DNA from 2 places in the Metabacillus herbersteinensis genome. Region 2 is predicted to be linked to the other one. Evidence: riboswitches for the same ligand, from Rfam matches in the RefSeq annotation. Region 2 holds a riboswitch; the other holds the start of a gene.

Region 1 (8,846 bases), on a different contig from region 2:
GTACCTGCTTCACTTGCAGCAATAACAAAACAGGATGCCTGGATTGCAACTGTCTTAACTATTCTCATCAGTTTAAGTTTTATTTTATTATATAACCAGTTAACCTCCCTTTATCCTTCCATGACTTATGTCGAATGTAATGAAAAAGTCTTTGGAAAATGGATTGGCAAAATCGCATCTTTGCTATTTCTTTTTTATTTTTATTACATTTCTTCTGCTTTAATTAGAGAAATTGGAGATTTTTTTACGACACAAATAATGGTTGAAACACCTATCCAAATGATTATGACCATGTTTTTATTAACTAGTTTAATCGGTGTACGGTTAGGATTAGAAGTGATCTGTCGTACGGCGGTAATCTTTTTCCCTTGGATCATAGTGCTGCTTTTCCTAGTATTCTTATTTCTTTTACCTGAAAGTAAATTTGAAAATGTTCAACCTATTTTCGGAGAAGGTATGAAACCAATTATTAATGGCATATATCATAGTTTGGGAAACCCCTATTTACAGCTTCTTATATTTTTAATGATTACACCATTTGTTACCGAAAAGGCTAAAATGAAAAAAGCTTTTTATATAGGAACAATAATTGGAGGCATCGTCCTAACCATAATAATTATTTTCAGTATTTTAGTATTGGGTGCAGACATTAGCGCAAGGCAATCCTATCCATCTTATATATTAGGCAAGAAAATCAGCATTGGAAATTTTTTAGAGCGAATCGAAGTTATTGTTGGGATTATTTGGATTCTTACAATATATTTTAAGCTGACGATTTGCTATTATGGTCTCACTCTTGGATTAGCTCAAGTACTTGGATTAAAAAATTATAAAATTCTCCTTTTTCCATTAGCATTTTTAATCATAACCTTTGCCATCTTTTCACATCCGGATATTGTACATTTTAATGAATTTGATACTAAAACGTGGCCACTTTATTCCTTAACAATTTGTTTTTTCCTCCCACTTTTATTATTAGTGGTTGGAAAAATAAGAAAAAAACGTTCTGCCTTCCAAAGCAACTAAACTGCTAGTTCGTTGAACAAGATCTCAAAGTATTACATGAATACTCTATACATTTTTAGTTAACATAATCGAGTATTATCAACAGTAGAAACAGACGCAAAACCCTTGATAACCCTGGGTTTTGCGTCTGTTCGTTTTTTATCGGGTATGCAGGTTTTTAAACATTCTAGACCTATCAAGGGTTTCCGACTTCTTTGTTTTCTAGGAATCTCTCATTTTTTGCATAAAATCCTGTATAAAGAAATGTGATTTTAAGCGTTCTATGCTTACTTTTCGTAGGCAACAGGGACTAAGTCGATTCCAACCTTTTTAGCCACGATATAGCGTCTGTAGCCGTCTGTGAGGATCTTCGTCTCTCGGTTAATCATAATTGGTTCATCTAAGTAGCCTGTCCGTTTGACATAGTCTATGACTTGTTGTGTTTTCTCAGGATTAGGCGTTGAGTTCAAAAATGCTTCAGGAACGATGATGTTTTCAAGTGAAACAAAATCCTCTGTGCCTTCTGGACCTTTTGGTTTTTCTTCTTTTTTTACTGGTTCAACCGGTGTCTTCTTTTCCTTTTCAGGAAGGATCGAAGCTTGGAAACAGATGATCCCGATTTCTCCTGGACACTCATCAACAGGGATGTCTAATGTTGGCTCGCCTTGAATCATGAGTTTTTGTTCCTTGATCGTTTCTTCGGTGATTCCGGCTTTTTTTAATTGTTTCCCATTTATGAAAACCGTATAGGTAATGGTTGAACCATTTGGCAGCCCTTTTGGAGATCCATCTGAACCTTTTTCCTCCATATCGAAGGTGTAATAGGCTCCTTTCTGACGTAGTGAACTTACTGATTTTCCTGTTAAGGTAACTTTATGTGGCATAGAATTCCCTCCTCTACTGTTTTATTTCCAAAATTGCCAAGAACTCTTTTTTTTTCTTTTCCTGGAGTTCTCGCATTAATCTCATGTTTTCAATTAGCACCTCGTCGCGTCTCTTCAGTTCTGATTTATAATTATTCTCCATTTGTTCCAAAGACTTAGAGACACTTCCGAGGTATTCAGAGGTTTCTTTGTTACCAGATTCTAAAAGCCTTTGTTGAGCCTCTGAACCAATAGCAATCTCCCTTCGAACCTCTTCAATGACTTCTTTTCGAATTTCGTTTTTTACTTCTTCACGAATCTCTTGTTTTAGAACATCTTTAAATTCTTTGATATTCGCCATCATTTCTTTAATGCTTAATAAAGTTTCGATAGCTTCATTTTGTTGCATCTGTGGGACAGAAGGTTGTAACTCTGTTAGAGAAGCATCATCTGTTTGTTTTTTTGCTTCAAACAACTCTTTGATCATCTTTTTCGGAATATTTTTATCCCTCATTGATTTTATGCGCTTCAATATCTCGATTTCAAAATCCGTATAATAGCGGCCAATTTCATCTCGTGGGATGTTCAAAATTCCTTCAAAGTCAGATTCCCATTGTCTCAGAGTCCCTTCTGGAATATCTATCATTCTTGAAACTTCTTTAATTCTATAAGGCTTCATAAATGTAGTCATTATAAGACCCCCTTCTTATCAATTTAAACTCCTTTGAGTAATTCGGAGACTCCCTTCGAAGTCTTGATATTAAAGGAAATTAATTTCTTGAATTCATAGAATAACATTCTATTGATACTATGGATAATACGATCTCCGAGGAGGAATATCCTTTCGAATGGGGTTAAAAATTTCTCTTATTTTAAAGTTATATGGATACCAGGTCGATAAGTTGAAGGAAATTTGCTTGTAGGGGTCCAATCAGGAAAATGCGGATTTACAACGATTAGATTTTGGTACAAGTGTAGCTTTGAAATAAAACTTAATTGAAACAATGTTATTAATCTTGATAAACGAACAAAAGAAAAGAACATGTTTTGAAAAAAAGGGATTTTTCGTTTTTCCTCATAATTTCATCTTGAATCTATTTTAGTTAGACAATTGCGTTATGGATTTAAGTTGAAACTGAGGGCAATTTTGGAACTAAAGTGTAAAAAGAACCATAGCTACCTAACTATTTTTATACAAAAAATGGATACCTAGTAAAAATATGGTCGCACTGGTGGATTTCCACATGTCTCATGGAGGTCAACCCTCCCATGTCTCACAGAGTCTATGCTCCAAAATTCCTTCGTCCAACCTTTCCATGAGGTGGATGTCAGTGATGCTGCCCGTACTTTAGTTGATATACTGACTAATCCGTGCTTCAAATGTCTAAATACATAAACCTAGATAAAACCGTGATTAATAACTTACAAGATTAATCCTAAGCCGCGTTCTGTAATTGTGCTATATGAGGAATATCCTTTAACATTCTGTCTTCACTAAAATCACATTGTTTTGTACCAATCGTAAATAAAACACGTATTAATTTATAACACAAGGCTATTAGGGACTGCATTTTCTTTAATGGATTATCTGGCCGATTTTTATAATAATCATGCAAGGCTTTAAAGGCCGAGTTCTTGGCAATCTTTGCGATTGTTCATCGGGGTGTTGTAAACAATGATTTCCACAATCTTCACAAATCTGTGTAATATCTTTGTGTCCTTCTGAAAGGTTGTTTTTTAACTTTTCATTCTTATTTAAAACTGATAATTATGAAAAATCATCACATCTCAAACCCCTTCCGACTCAAATTCTGCTATATCTTGGTTTTGTCCCATTACTATTAGGACATCTCCTTTTAAAATGTTTTCTTCAGCAGAAGGAGAAACATTAATTTCCTCTCCTCTTTGAATACCAACAACATTACAACCAAATTTTGCTCTTATATCTAACTCCAATAAAGATTTATTATGTATTTTATCAGTAGCAATGATTTCAACAACACTATAGTCTTTGGACAACTCAATATAATCAATAATTTTATCTGAGACAATATGATGGGCAATTCTTTTTGCCATATCTCTCTCTGGATGGATGACCTTGTCCACTCCTATTTTTTCTAAGACTTTTTGATGGTATTCATTTTGAGCTTTTGCCCATACTTGACTAATTCCGTACTCTTTAAGAAGCAAACTAGTAAGAATACTGGCTTCAACATCATCTCCAAAGGATACAAAGGCATGATCAAAATTTCTTACACCTAATTGCTTTAACGTAGGCTCATCAATAGCATTTGCGACAACTACATGAGTAGCATATTTCGCAAATTCGTTTACTTTATCTTGACTTTTGTCTATAGCTAGCACATCAACGCCCATTTCATAAAATTCTTTGACTAGATTTCCTCCGAAGCGACCTAAACCAAAAACCACAAATTGTTTTGACATATTAATTCCTCCATTTTAGAATCTGCATAAAATATCTAATTAATGTTGTGATTTTAATTGCCGATCATAAAAATTTATCGTATTAATATGTTAACGTTGTCTTCAATTATAATTTAAACAGAGTTTTGTTTCTTTTTCTCTTTATTATCAAGGTTCCTTTTCCTCTCTTCTTTATAATAGATTTTTAATAATACAAATCCTATTACTAGACCGAAAATTTTAAATAAGTTCCCATTGTGAGAATCTCGTATATAAAAAAGTTCATAAAAACCAACTAATCCACTAGCAATCACCCCAATTGCTATAAATAGTAGAAAAAGATACATTTCAGGCATGTTATTATTGATTCTCACATCACTACTCCTTTTAGTTATCTGCTTAGTATATACATCTGTTATTTTTACTTTTTTAAGACACAAAAGTTTAACATTCTACCGATTATATCGTTTGTAAATATTACTTCATCTGCACCCACATTTTTAGCATGTTGAATATTTCTCCTTAACAATGTTTGTGCAATGCAATAGGCTTTCTCGTTCATTGTTCTTATAGTTAAAAGATTAATAAGAGTTTGTTCATCGGCTTCTCGTTCAGTCTTTTGTTGGTTAGCTGTAATAATGATATATTCTGCAGAATGTATATTAGCATCAATTAAATTTTTTCTATCAGTAGGATTTCCTTTTATTAATTTTACAAAGGGAAGTGGATACTCCTCAATTGCATTATCTAGTAAAGTAATCTTAGCATCGTTATTTACTGAGTTTATAAAATTTATCACTTGAAATGAACAACTGTTCCAACCTATAACTAGTACGTTATTTAGATTGTTCCCACTCATTTTTTTGCTCCCTACCTATACTGTGGATTTAATATTAATAGTCTTATACAAAAAAACTAATAATAAACGAGCACCCAGATTAATCTGAGTGCTTTTTGCAATTATCCAGTTAATACATCCTCTTTTGGATATTTTATTTTGGCTTTATCAGGTTTTGCAAGAGTATAAGCAAGGGTCAACGGCCCAAGTTTACCAAAAAACATGACAAGGATTATAATACATTTTCCTATACTTGTCAGTGTCCCAGTAATCCCCATAGATAACCCCACGGTTCCAAATGCCGACACAACTTCAAACAAGATCATTAAAAAAGGTTTTTGTTCAGTTATTGTCAGTATAATTAGGCATAATAAGATAAAAACAATCGATGTTGTAGCTATTGCCAAAGCCTTTAGTATTGATGTTTGACTTATTGATCTATTTGAAATTACAATCTCATCTTTTGCTTTTATGTAGTTTATAACACTAAAGATGATGACTAGAAAAGTGGTTAATTTAATTCCACCTCCTGTTGAAGCACTCCCTGCTCCTATAAACATTAGGATAATAATAAATAAGATAGTTGGTTCATTTAGACTAGCAATATCCAAAGAGTTAAAACCTGCTGTTCTAGGGACAACAGCCTGGAAAAAAGATCCCCATAACTTTCCTGCCCAATCTAATCCACCTAGTGTTTTCGGATTTGAATACTCAACAAAGAAGATAAATAACATCGCGATAATATTCACTACAAATGAGCCGACAAGCATTAACTTTGTATGTAAAGATAATTTTTTAAACCTTTTCTTGTGTTTTAAATCTACAAGTACAGTAAAACCAATTCCACCAATGATGAATAAAAAGCTAATCACTATATTAATGATTGGATCACCTACATATTGCATTAAGCTATCCGGTAACAGTCCAAAGCCCGCGTTATTAAAAGCAGATATAGAGTGAAAAAAACTAAAATAAATCCCTTTTGACCAACCAAACTCTGGAATCCATCTGATAGATAGGAGAATCATCGCGATAAATTCAATAGTAAATGAAAAAATAAATAGATATCGTACCAGATTAATAACTCCACCTAAAGACGTTTGATTTAGTGATTGCTGAATGAGAAGTCTTTCTTTCATCCCGATTTTTTTACCTAACATAATATAAATAAGTACAGCAAAAGACATGATCCCAAGTCCGCCAACTTGTATAAGGCCTACTATCACTAGTTCGCCAAATAATGTGTAAGCAGTACCTGTATCCACTACAACCAAACCCGTCACCGTCATGGCAGAAGTCGCAGTAAATAGTGCATCTAGCCAGGAAATTGGTTCAGTACTCGCTGCCGGTATTTTTAATAAGATTGTTCCAAGAGTGATAAAACTTATGAACATGATTAATAAAAGCTGCGAGGGGTTTAATTTTATTACACGGTTTCTCATTGGTAAATAACACCTACTTCTTAATTTTTTCTCTAATAAATTGGAAAGTAGCTCAATGATCTCCCTTCTTCTTATAATTCCAATAAAAACCCCATAATCATCAACAACTGAAACAAAATTTTGACTTAAGGAAGTATTCACTATATCCTCTATTTCACTATTAACTGAGATAGGCTCAGATTTTGTATGAAGGGAGACTTCTCTTAGCATAACCTTTTGAGTATGCTGAAAATCAAGACTTTCATATTTTTTTAACTTCCATAGGAGATCTCCTTCAGTTAATGTTCCCAAATAGTGGCCCTTACGAGGTTATCTGTCGGATTCGGGCCATGGAAGTAGCCCCTACCTTGTAAAGGATTCACCCCAAGGACAATGTCACAAAGTTGGTTCCCCCGCTCATTAAAGACTCAGCGATTTAAGATATTAATGCATTAAATTGTTAAAGAATAAAAAAGACCACAGAGGGCTACCCCGTGGTCGAATTGATTTTATCGATCACCAGTTACACATCCTCTCTCTTAACGCTTACGAAGTTAGCTGTCGGATTCGGGCCATGAGAGTAGCCCTACCTTGTAAAGGATTCACCCCAAGTGACAACAATGTCACAGAATTGGTTCCCCCGCTCATTACTGATTCAGCGATAAAGAATAATTTAATTTATGGCGTAATCTTACTCCTGGAATTTTCAGTTGTAAAGAGTGAAAAAACCTTAATTTCTTCTAAAAACACCTAAAAATGGCGTAAATAAGTCATTTCATCAAGTAGATGTAATAAATTCGCCAATATCCTTTATTTTTCTCCATTTTTTAATGAAATTCAATATTGAATAATCTACTGAAAAACATTTTCAAAAGTTATAATGTGAAAGTAGTGTTGATTTTTTTAGAAAGAAATTTGCATTTATTGCAATTTTATCCTGATCAATTAATTCATAGAAAATCTACAATACTATTTGATGTTAGACGGATTTGTAGTTTAATTGAAAATTGCCACATATGGCGTAAGGATTGGTTCAAATAAAATACATCGGCTTTTCTTTTACCCTTAGGAAATGAATCTTCCCTTATTTGTACTAACCTGTGTATTCTCGCTATGTTCAGAGCAACAAGTGATTTTAAGCTTGATATATAAAAATAAGAACCAAATGAAAACGCCATTCTCAAAAAGAATGACGTCTCATCAGGGTGAAATTATTTCTTTAAAGAGAACAATTTTAATAAGGGATTCTTTTTCTTATCTACGATCTTTAACTCATTCAGTAAAAGTTTCTCTTGATTGTCAGATATCCATTTTTTTAATTCTTTATGATTTTGAAAATGGGTAAAGTATGTTTCTCCACCTTTTCCTACAGCACTAATAACATACCTACAAGAAGTATTCCCCACATCCCCCACCCTTTTGATATTGTGATTTTACATATAAATCATTATATCAGGGTTAAAAAGTTAATCCATACTTTTTTATTATAAAATTCATCCAATTATTTATATTAGATAACCTATCAAATTTATATTAGTTTTACCGAGATTAGTAAACATTTGTAAGGTGCTAGTAAGGTAAACTAAAAGAACGCCGATTTCCTGACGAATTATATGTAATCAAATATCCATAAATGAAGAAGAGTGCATACTGCCGATAGGAATATTGTTAATATTGGTTTAACGTAATGAAGGCGTAGCATAGGAAACATAACAACTATAAATAATATTGACCACCAAAAATTCCAACCGTTATGATAAGTTATCTTCCCTAATTTGTAACCTATCCCCTCGACTATTAAAAATAGAAAAATCCACTTTAATGTATGAAAAAGGTGGCTTTTAAATTTACTTGGATAATTGGATAAGAAGAGAAAAGCGGAAAAAGGATTAATTATAAACGCATGAATAAGAAAAGTAGTTGCGTGATTTCCAATATTTGTTTTTAATTCCCATAGATGAAAAAATTCATGAGCAAAAAAAACATACAAAAGGTTGGATAATGCTATGTATAACATGGTTGGATAGTATAATTTAAAATTCTTCCAATCTCCCCAACGCCATGAAGCTAATAAAACCCATAACGTTATTAAGATGTGCAATAATACCCCTCATTTATAAAAACGTTCTATGTTGTTACTTACTATAGAGATAACTCATTCCGTTTGCTCAAGGAATTTGTGTTTAAGGACAGTTACTTTATTGATTTTACTTCTTTGCTAGTTTCCTTATCCCTTGATCTATTTATTGCAACCAATCCAATTGTTAGTATGAGCAAACTAAGCGTATTTATCGT
Region 2 (8,846 bases):
CGACAACATTACTAATAAACTGAAAATTATAACTTTAATCTTTAATTTTCTAATAAAATATCCGCACATCTAGCTAATTTATAAGAAATGTGTCGGGCTATTTCTATGTGCTGTAGCGAGTTCATTTATTAGCATACATAATATAATCTACACACTCGCACTCGTTCATATTATAATAGACTCTAAACGTACCAGATTATATAGGATGAATTGTACATAATCCTCCATCAAAACAACAGTAAAAGAGGGATAAGAATGGAGATCATCACGAAGCGATTAAAATTAATTCCTGCTACAGAGGAACTAATGAGGACAAGCTCTGACGATTACGAGATGGGCGATCATATCGATTATTACTTAAGTATTATTGAAAATGATACATCCTACAAAGGGTGGGGTGTTTGGTTCGTCTATCAACAAAGTGATGGCCTTTTAATTGGTGATATTGGCTACAAAGGAAAGCCATACGAAGGAACAGTAGAAGTCGGTTATGGGATCTCTACTAACGTTCAGAATCGTGGCTACGCAACGGAAGCAATTGAGGCATTAATGAATTGGGCATTTACTTCGACAGACGTTCATCGAATAAAAGCTGAATGCTTAGAAGATAATGGTCCATCCCTAAGTGTTCTAAAAAAACTCGGAATGAACCAAACGAGCCATGACAACGGAATGACGTACTGGGAAAAACATATTCATCAATAAGTTAAAGTGTATAAGCATAATGCCGTTGATTTGACGGGTTATGCTTTTTTTCATTAAGTGAAAGATTAAGGAGTGTTTTAGGTCTAATTAGTGAACAGATGAGTGATGATAACAAAATATAGTAAGTACTAACATCAACAATGAAACGTATATTCTAGGAATTTAGTACTCATTACAACTTTGTCATGAGGTGAAATTTATGACTATTTCGTAGCTTTTAACCATAGGTTTAATAATGGAGGAAGTTGACAAAGTGGGGGGAGTAATTTGAAAACATTTCAAGAAGCTTCTGTTTTTGAACACATGTTTTGGCTGCAGGTCCTAGGAGACCACGCACGATTTATTTTAGATTCCTTAGCTGTTAGTGAAAAAGAAGACATTAAAAAAGCAACCGAGTTTAAGCAAGCGTTTGATACTTTGTTAAAAAAAGCAACCGAACAAAACGATATGTATACACTTACATTAGAAGCTGAGGCATACGTAAAGCAATTTAGAGTATTTAAGTTGTCGCTCATTAAACGCCATTTGGTCGGGAAAATAAAAATTCAGCTGCCACCAACATTTATTAACCACATGGTCAATGAGCTAGATGAGTATATGTTAGTTTTGAAATATCTTAAGAAGAACGAAGTACCGCCAATTTTTCATGAGTTACATCATCATTTGTTGTGGTTACTTGATGCAGCAGGTCATGCGGGTGCGATTTCCGATAATCTTGATGCGGTTGAAAAACGCCTGAAAGAAAAAAGTGATGTGTTTACTAAGCATTTCGAACAGTTTTATCTTAAGGCGATTGAATTGTCTGGTTTCTTAAGAGCAAATGTTAACTCGTTTCCGGCATTAACAAGAATGAACAAGGAGGTAACACTGGAAATAGAAATGTTTCGGATGTTTCTCGACGAAATTGAAGAACTAGAGTTTTCAAATGAAATGCTGAGCACATTTTCTGTATTAATGGCAGACCATATGCTGAGGGAAGAGTGTTATTATTTGACGAAGGTAGCAGAAGCAACGGATGCAGGTGATCCAAATTGTGATCCGACTCACCCGAGGATAGAGGGGTAAGAGGTTGACTATTAGTCAACCTCTCTTACTTATGATAGGAAATTATAAAGTCTTTGAACTGTGGATAGAGTTTCTGCATCCAGCTCCAGCGCCTAGCCCCGACGCACACGACGTGCTAGTGCAGTTACAGCGACAGGACGTCGCGGTTGTAACTGCCTCGAGGTCATAAGTCAATTCTAAATTGAAGGCAAAGAACGCCTTCTATTTAGAATCGCCTTATGCTTGTCGGGGCTGACCAAGGCGCTTGCGCTTTTGTTCATGATACGAGCTTTAACCCAATTGTTGAACTAATAATAAGGGTAATAAATGCTATTCTTTTCCACTCTTTTTTTTCTCCTAGAAAAAGTATTCCAATGATCGCACTTCCAGCTGTACCAATACCTGTCCAAACGGCATAGGCGGTACCCATTGAAATGGTTTCCATTGCTTGAGTAAGGAAGAGAAAGCTTGCCCCAAATCCCATAGTCATAAAAAGAAAGGACGTAAGAGACTTTTTTTCGTTAAACTTACTAATTCCAGTAACTCCAACGACTTCGAACAGACCAGCAGCAACTAGAAAGAACCAATTCATGATTCTTTCACCTCCTGTTTTCCACTCGATATTACTTTCAGTCCGACTACTCCTGCAACAAGTAACACTATCAGTAAAATTTTCAAAAGCTTAAGAGGCTCTCCGAAAAATAGAATTTCAATCAGAACTGTACCTGCTGCACCTAGACCAGTAAACACCGCATAAACCGTACTTACAGGTAAGAAGTTTGTCGCTCGAATCAGCAAACCAAAGCTGATGAGGATTGCAATGATTGTTCCCGTCCATTCAAGTGATGTTCCGGCATGCTTTAAACCTGATACCCACATCACTTCAAATAAAGCTGCTATATAGACAATAAGCCATTTGTTTTTCATCATTATGAACCCTCACTTTGTTGTAGAACAGGAAAATATAAAATATTCTCACTAAGTCTGCGTTTCTGAATCCAGCTCCAGCGCCTAGCCCCGACGCACAGGACGTGCTAGTGCAGTCATGGCGATTGACGTCGCGTTCTTGACTGCCTCGAGGTCCAGCTTGTCGGACTCCTTCAGGATGAAGGTGAGAAAGGCGTTGCAACAGGACGTTGCGAACTTAGCCTTTCTTCCTCTGAACAAGGCGCTTGCGCTTTTTTTGTAATCCCGCGCCAGTAAATATTCCAGCTTGCCTCAAGTCTACGATTAAATCGATTTTTACCGCCGTAGAGCATTTCAATGATAACAGCATCAAAAAGACCTAAAAAGGCAATAGCTGCCTCTGTACTTGAAACCACTAACTTTTCATCTTGTAATACTTCCATTAAAAGAGCTTCTAATTGATCATAATAGCCATAAAGCTTTTGCATTACGTGATCTTCTAGATGCTTTGGAGGAAAAAAAGCGTTTCGTAACATGAAGTTCGTTTGCTCATCACTTTCATATCTTTCCCCATAATTGGTAAGAAAAAGATATAGGGTGCTTTTTACAGAGCCTCCAGAGTTCTCTTCAAAAAATATCTTAATCGTATTCACTTCGTCACTAAAAATTTCTTCTGTAATTGTTAAGAAAAGATGATCCTTATTTGAAAAATGAGAATAGATCGACTGCTTTTTTATCCCAACTTCTGAAGCAATTGCGGCTAAGGATGCACCATCATATCCTTCACGAGCAAAGTGACGTTTAGCTGCCTTTTTTATTAAGTTAGCGGTCATTACTTCACCTTCCTGACGTTCGTCAGTGTAATCATAGTAAATTTAATCGTCTAAGTCAATCGTCTTTGTTTAGGCATTGGAATGTGATTAAAGGTGAAAATTTCAATTTCTTTACATTGCATTTACGTATTATCAGTTGTTATGCTACTAAAGAATAAATTCAAATAGGAGACATTACGATATGCAATTCTCAAGAATCCTTTTAATTTTTCTCATTTTGTTAGGGACTATTCCTAAAGTGATGGTAGCTGAAAATAATCAATCGAATTTACAACTTATAAGTGAAGCAGCGGTGTTAATTGATGCAACTTCTGGTGAGGTTTTGTTTGAAAAGGAACCTGACAAACTCATGTATCCTGCAAGCATTACTAAGATTGCTACTGCGATTTATGCTATTGAAAAGGGCCACCTAGATGACGTTGTTACGGTCAGTGAAAACGCTCGAAATGCTGATGGCACAAAAGTGTACTTAGAAGAGGGGGAGCAAGTTCCCCTGAAAAAATTAATTCAAGGTCTACTTATTAATTCTGGTAATGATGCAGGTGTTGCGATTGCAGAACATCTAAGTGGAAACGTGGAGGATTTTTCAAAAGATTTAACAGCTTTTCTTAAAGAAAAAACGAACGTAAGTCAGACTACTTTTAAAAATCCACATGGCTTATTTGACCCTGAGCATCAAACGACAGCTGAAGATATGGCAGTAATCACTCAATATGCAATGAAAAATGATACGTTTCGAGAGATCTCTTCGACGATTGAACTTGATTGGAAGGGAGAAACTTGGGATACGACGATTATTAATCATCACCGGATGCTAAGAGATTGGCCATATGAAGGAGTAACAGGTGGGAAAAACGGATTTGTGAATCAGTCAGGATTTACTCTTGTTACGACAGCACAACGTGATCATATTGAACTGATTGCGGTTACACTGAAAACAAGCACAGAAAAACAATCCTATGAAGATACTGCTAAGCTCTTAGATTTTGGATTTGAAAATTTTGAATCTGAAAAAATAACTGAAACAGCAGAATTCATTGACAAGGCTGAAAATAGGTATCAACTTATCGAACCTCTGTACTACACGAAAAAACGTGGAGAATCAGTTGTGAAAGAGATTTCAACGGACGGAAACTTGCTTATTAAAAATGAAGATGGAGAAGTGATTTTTACCCATCCATTAGAAAAGGTGAATGATCCTGAGACTTCCGAGCAAATACTGAGTGAAACAGTTGAGAGTCCTCCAGAAGATAATTCTCTGAATCAGCATCTCCGTTGGGTTGTATCAGTATCAATTCTGAGTGTTTTAGTATTGGTCGGTTTTTTCTTTACACAGATTCGAAAAATATAATGATTTGGGTTTATGAGCATGCTGTGACATGCACTTTAAAGCCTTTACAAACTGATAAGGTTTCAATTATAATTTACGAGAATTAGTAAAACTTGTTTTGAAAGAAGGGTATCCTAAATGAACTTAGGTTTCGGCGAAATCATGCTTATTGTTTTTGTCGCATTGTTATTATTTGGACCTAAAAAACTTCCTGAACTAGGTAAAGCTGCGGGTAAGACGCTTAGGGAATTTAAAAATGCAACAAAAGGACTTATGGACGACGACGAGGAAAAACCTGTTAAACAGACGAAATAAATTCCTTACTATACGAGTAAAGCAGAGCCATTCGAAACTAGAATTGGCACTGCTTTTTTTTGCTTTAAACTATAGGGTCACTAAAAGAGTAAGACGTGTTTACGGAGAAGTATGAATTTTCAGTGAATTAATTTATAATTAAGGTATTACGTTTATAGGAGGCTAATTCGTGCAAAAATCAACTTATTCAGATACGTGGGATTTAGACGTCATCTTTGAGGGTGGAAGTCATTCAGACGAGTTTGAAAGCTACTTACATACGATTCAATCTTTTCTTACAGATTTAGAAACAAGCGTGACTATGCTTCACCTCACGGATTCCACAGCCCATCAAGGACTTAATCAAGTGGTTGAACTTGTTGCAAAGGTATCCAAAAAGCTTCAACAAGCTGGGTCATACATTAATTGTTTACAAGCACAAGACACTACAGATAAACATGCAAACCTACTTAGGTCAAGATTTACGAAATTAAGATCAACTTTTTCAACAATGATGATTGAGTTTGATCAAAAGCTTGTTGAAACGGAGGAAAGCGTATGGAATGAGCTTTTTGAGGATGATGACTTACAGCAGCTACATTTTGTATTAAATGAAAAGCGTGAGGATTCTAAGGAAAGGCTATCATTGGAAAAAGAGAGCTTGATTCAAGGGCTTTCGGTGGATGGATACTCTGGCTGGGGGCAGCTATATGATTTATTGGTAGCAAAAATTAAGATTCCGTTTGAACTGGATGGAGTTCTAAACGAGCTTTCTGTTGGTCAAGCGTTTAATAAGTTCTCAAGTGCTGATCGCAATGTAAGGAAATCAGTTTTTGAGAAATGGGAAGACGCCTGGGAAGAGCAGGCAGATGTGTTTTCAGAAACGTTAAATCATTTAGGTGGCTTCCGTTTAGCTGTATACAAAGAACGAGGCTGGGAGGAGGTACTTAAAGAGCCACTCCGCATAAACCGAATGAAAAAAGAGACGCTTGATATGATGTGGCAAGTCATCTCGGAAAATAAACAACCACTTGTAAACTATCTAAATCGAAAAGCGAAACTGCTAGGGCTTGAAAAAATGAGTTGGTATGACTTGGATGCTCCGATTGTCAAAACAGATAGCAAAGTAACCTATCAAGATGGTTCAGATTTTATTGTCGATCAGTTTAGTCAATTTGGAAGTGAGCTAACAAGTTTCACGAAAAAGGCATTTGAAGAATCTTGGATTGAAGCAGAAGACCGTGCTGGAAAAGCACCGGGTGGTTTTTGCACAAGCTTCCCTGAGAGTGTTGAATCTAGAATTTTTATGACTTTTTCAGGCACACCTTCAAATGTCTCAACACTCGCACACGAACTCGGTCACGCTTTTCATCAACATGTCATGCAGGGTGTGCATCCATTAAATAGTCGATATGCAATGAATGTAGCTGAAACTGCGTCAACTTTTGCCGAAACGATTGTAGCGGATGCAGCGGTTAAAAATGCAAAAAATGAAGCTGAACGCTTAGCACTCTTAGAGGACAAATTGCAGCGAAGTGTGGCCCTACTTATGAACATTCACGCTCGGTTTATTTTTGAGAACGGTTTTTATGAAGAACGAAAAGAAGGCTTTGTCTCTGCGGATCGATTAAATGAACTCATGGAAAATGCACAAAAAGAGGCATACTGTCAGTCTTTAGAAAGCTATCACCCTAGCTTCTGGTCATCGAAATTACATTTCTATATAACGGGAACACCTTTTTATAATTTCCCATATACATTCGGATTTTTATTTTCACTCGGAATCTACGCAAAAGCATTAGAAGAAGGCACTGCGTTCGAAGAGCACTATATTGCTTTATTACGAGACACAGGTTCAATGTCTGTCGAAGATTTAGCTGAAAAGCATTTAGGAGTAGATCTCACCCAAAAAGACTTCTGGGAAAAAGCTGTCAAGCTAGCTGTTAGTGATGTCGAAGAATTTTTAGAACTAACAGAGGAGTGATACATTCTAGGGATTGCATCTGTATGTACAAAAAACGGGTGTCAGTCCTTGGTTAGTTTTTTAAACAACCAAATTTTGATATTTGCATTTTTTTGCTATTTTGATATAAAATAGAGTAACAACTTCATAATTACGCTTAATCCTAGATTTTTAGGAGCGGGGAAACCATCATGTGCACTGCACTTGGGGTGAATCGTTTTAGAAGGGAAAGTTTTAGGTTTTTCTGACCTCAGACATCTATCTTCCCACATCTAAACCGTAGGACATCTCTTCGTCCGAATCCGACAGCTAACTTCGCAAGCGCAGAGGAGAGTCATCAGTGGACGTCATATTTAGCTAAAAATGACAAGGTTAAACCGCGAGTTGTCTCGGGGTTTTTTTGTGTTTTTTGCCATCTTGAGGTTTTGGACTTGTTCCTTATGGGAATTAAAAAGGTACACGTTTAGGTTATGAGGCAAGAACTGAGTAATGCTCTTATTTGAAATAGTAACACTTGTTAAAATATATACCATCGCAACAACATGCTCTCCTCTTAATCCCTTACTGCCAAGGAAGTTATCTCATGTAATTAGCAACAAAAAGACAAATCATCTTAGGAGGTTTTACATGAAACTCGCAACGAAAATTATTATTGGATTAGTTATAGGTGCGATTGTAGGATTAGTTCTTAATCTAACTTCGCCAAGTTTATTTGACACGCTTAATACATTTTTATTTACCCCACTAGGAAAGATATTTCTTAACTTAATTAACATGCTAGTTGTTCCAATTGTATTTTTCTCGATTACCTTGGGTGTTGCAGGATTAGGTGATCCTAAAAAATTAGGAAGAATTGGTGCTAAAACGATTTTCTATTTTCTATGTACAACAGCAATTGCAATCACCATTGGACTGGTATTGGCTTATGTCATTCAACCAGGAACAATTGGAGAATATGATACGACAAATGTTGAATATAAGGCTGAGGAAGCACCTTCTGTAACCGAGACGTTGCTTAACATTATCCCAACAAATCCGATCCAAGCACTTGCTGAAGGGAATATGCTACAAATTATCGCCTTTTCAATCTTTGTAGGATTAGGTATTACAATGCTTGGCAAAAAGGCAGACACCTTGTTAAGAGTGATTGAGCAGGGGAATGAACTTATGATGTATCTAGTAAATCTTGTTATGAAGTTTGCCCCATATGGGACATTTGGTCTTATTGCAACAGCAGTAGGTAGCCAAGGTTATGGTGCAATAAAAGCAATGGGATTGTATATGTTCGTTGTTCTTTTAGCACTATTCGTTCATGCCCTACTAACGTATGGTTCGACAATTGCTATTTTTGCTAAACAAAATCCATTTACGTTTTTTAAAAATTTCGCACCAGCAATGGGTGTTGCTTTTAGTACCTCAAGTAGTAATGCGACTTTGCCAGTATCAATGGAAACTGCTCAAAAGCGATTAGGTGTTCCAGAGTCAATTAGTAGCTTTGTTCAGCCTCTTGGTGCAACCATTAACATGGATGGAACTGCAATTATGCAAGGTGTTGCAACGATTTTTATTGCTCAAGTATATGGGATAGAATTATCGTTTATCCAGCTCGTTACCGTTGTTTTAACGGCAGTTCTAGCTAGTGTTGGAACAGCAGGAGTACCAGGAGTTGGACTTATCATGCTTGCAATGGTACTAAATTCCGTTGGGCTACCTGTCGCTGGTATAGCATTGATCATTGGAATTGATCGTCTCCTAGACATGACTCGCACAG

Evidence for each region. A riboswitch is a leader RNA that binds a small molecule or an ion and turns the genes downstream of it on or off. The one in region 2 is predicted to bind cyclic di-AMP.
Region 1: linked by a shared signal. The riboswitch ahead of ACFFIX_RS25960 (TrkH family potassium uptake protein) and the one ahead of ACFFIX_RS05365 (dicarboxylate/amino acid:cation symporter) in region 2 are both predicted to bind cyclic di-AMP.

The regions. Positions count from the first base shown of each region.
Region 1 covers NZ_JBHLVO010000044.1:18,556-27,401, forward strand. The annotation lists gene ACFFIX_RS25925 (GerAB/ArcD/ProY family transporter) at 1-1,026, shown strand, start outside; gene ACFFIX_RS25930 (ParB N-terminal domain-containing protein) at 1,293-1,889, opposite strand; gene ACFFIX_RS25935 (MerR family transcriptional regulator) at 1,903-2,559, opposite strand; partial or broken gene ACFFIX_RS25940 (IS110 family transposase) at 3,305-3,511, opposite strand; gene ACFFIX_RS25945 (potassium channel family protein) at 3,657-4,313, opposite strand; gene ACFFIX_RS25950 (hypothetical protein) at 4,427-4,666, opposite strand; gene ACFFIX_RS25955 (NAD-binding protein) at 4,714-5,151, opposite strand; gene ACFFIX_RS25960 (TrkH family potassium uptake protein) at 5,253-6,572, opposite strand; cyclic di-AMP (ydaO/yuaA leader) riboswitch at 6,856-6,995, opposite strand; cyclic di-AMP (ydaO/yuaA leader) riboswitch at 7,079-7,222, opposite strand; gene ACFFIX_RS25965 (hypothetical protein) at 7,763-7,957, opposite strand; gene ACFFIX_RS25970 (CBO0543 family protein) at 8,161-8,652, opposite strand.
Region 2 covers NZ_JBHLVO010000003.1:68,364-77,209, forward strand. The annotation lists gene ACFFIX_RS05325 (GNAT family N-acetyltransferase) at 256-705, shown strand; gene ACFFIX_RS05330 (DUF2935 domain-containing protein) at 973-1,770, shown strand; gene ACFFIX_RS05335 (DMT family transporter) at 2,027-2,341, opposite strand; gene ACFFIX_RS05340 (DMT family transporter) at 2,338-2,676, opposite strand; gene ACFFIX_RS05345 (TetR/AcrR family transcriptional regulator) at 2,850-3,488, opposite strand; gene ACFFIX_RS05350 (D-alanyl-D-alanine carboxypeptidase family protein) at 3,670-4,839, shown strand; gene ACFFIX_RS05355 (twin-arginine translocase TatA/TatE family subunit) at 4,957-5,133, shown strand; gene ACFFIX_RS05360 (M3 family oligoendopeptidase) at 5,303-7,096, shown strand; cyclic di-AMP (ydaO/yuaA leader) riboswitch at 7,220-7,414, shown strand; gene ACFFIX_RS05365 (dicarboxylate/amino acid:cation symporter) at 7,703-8,846, shown strand, end outside.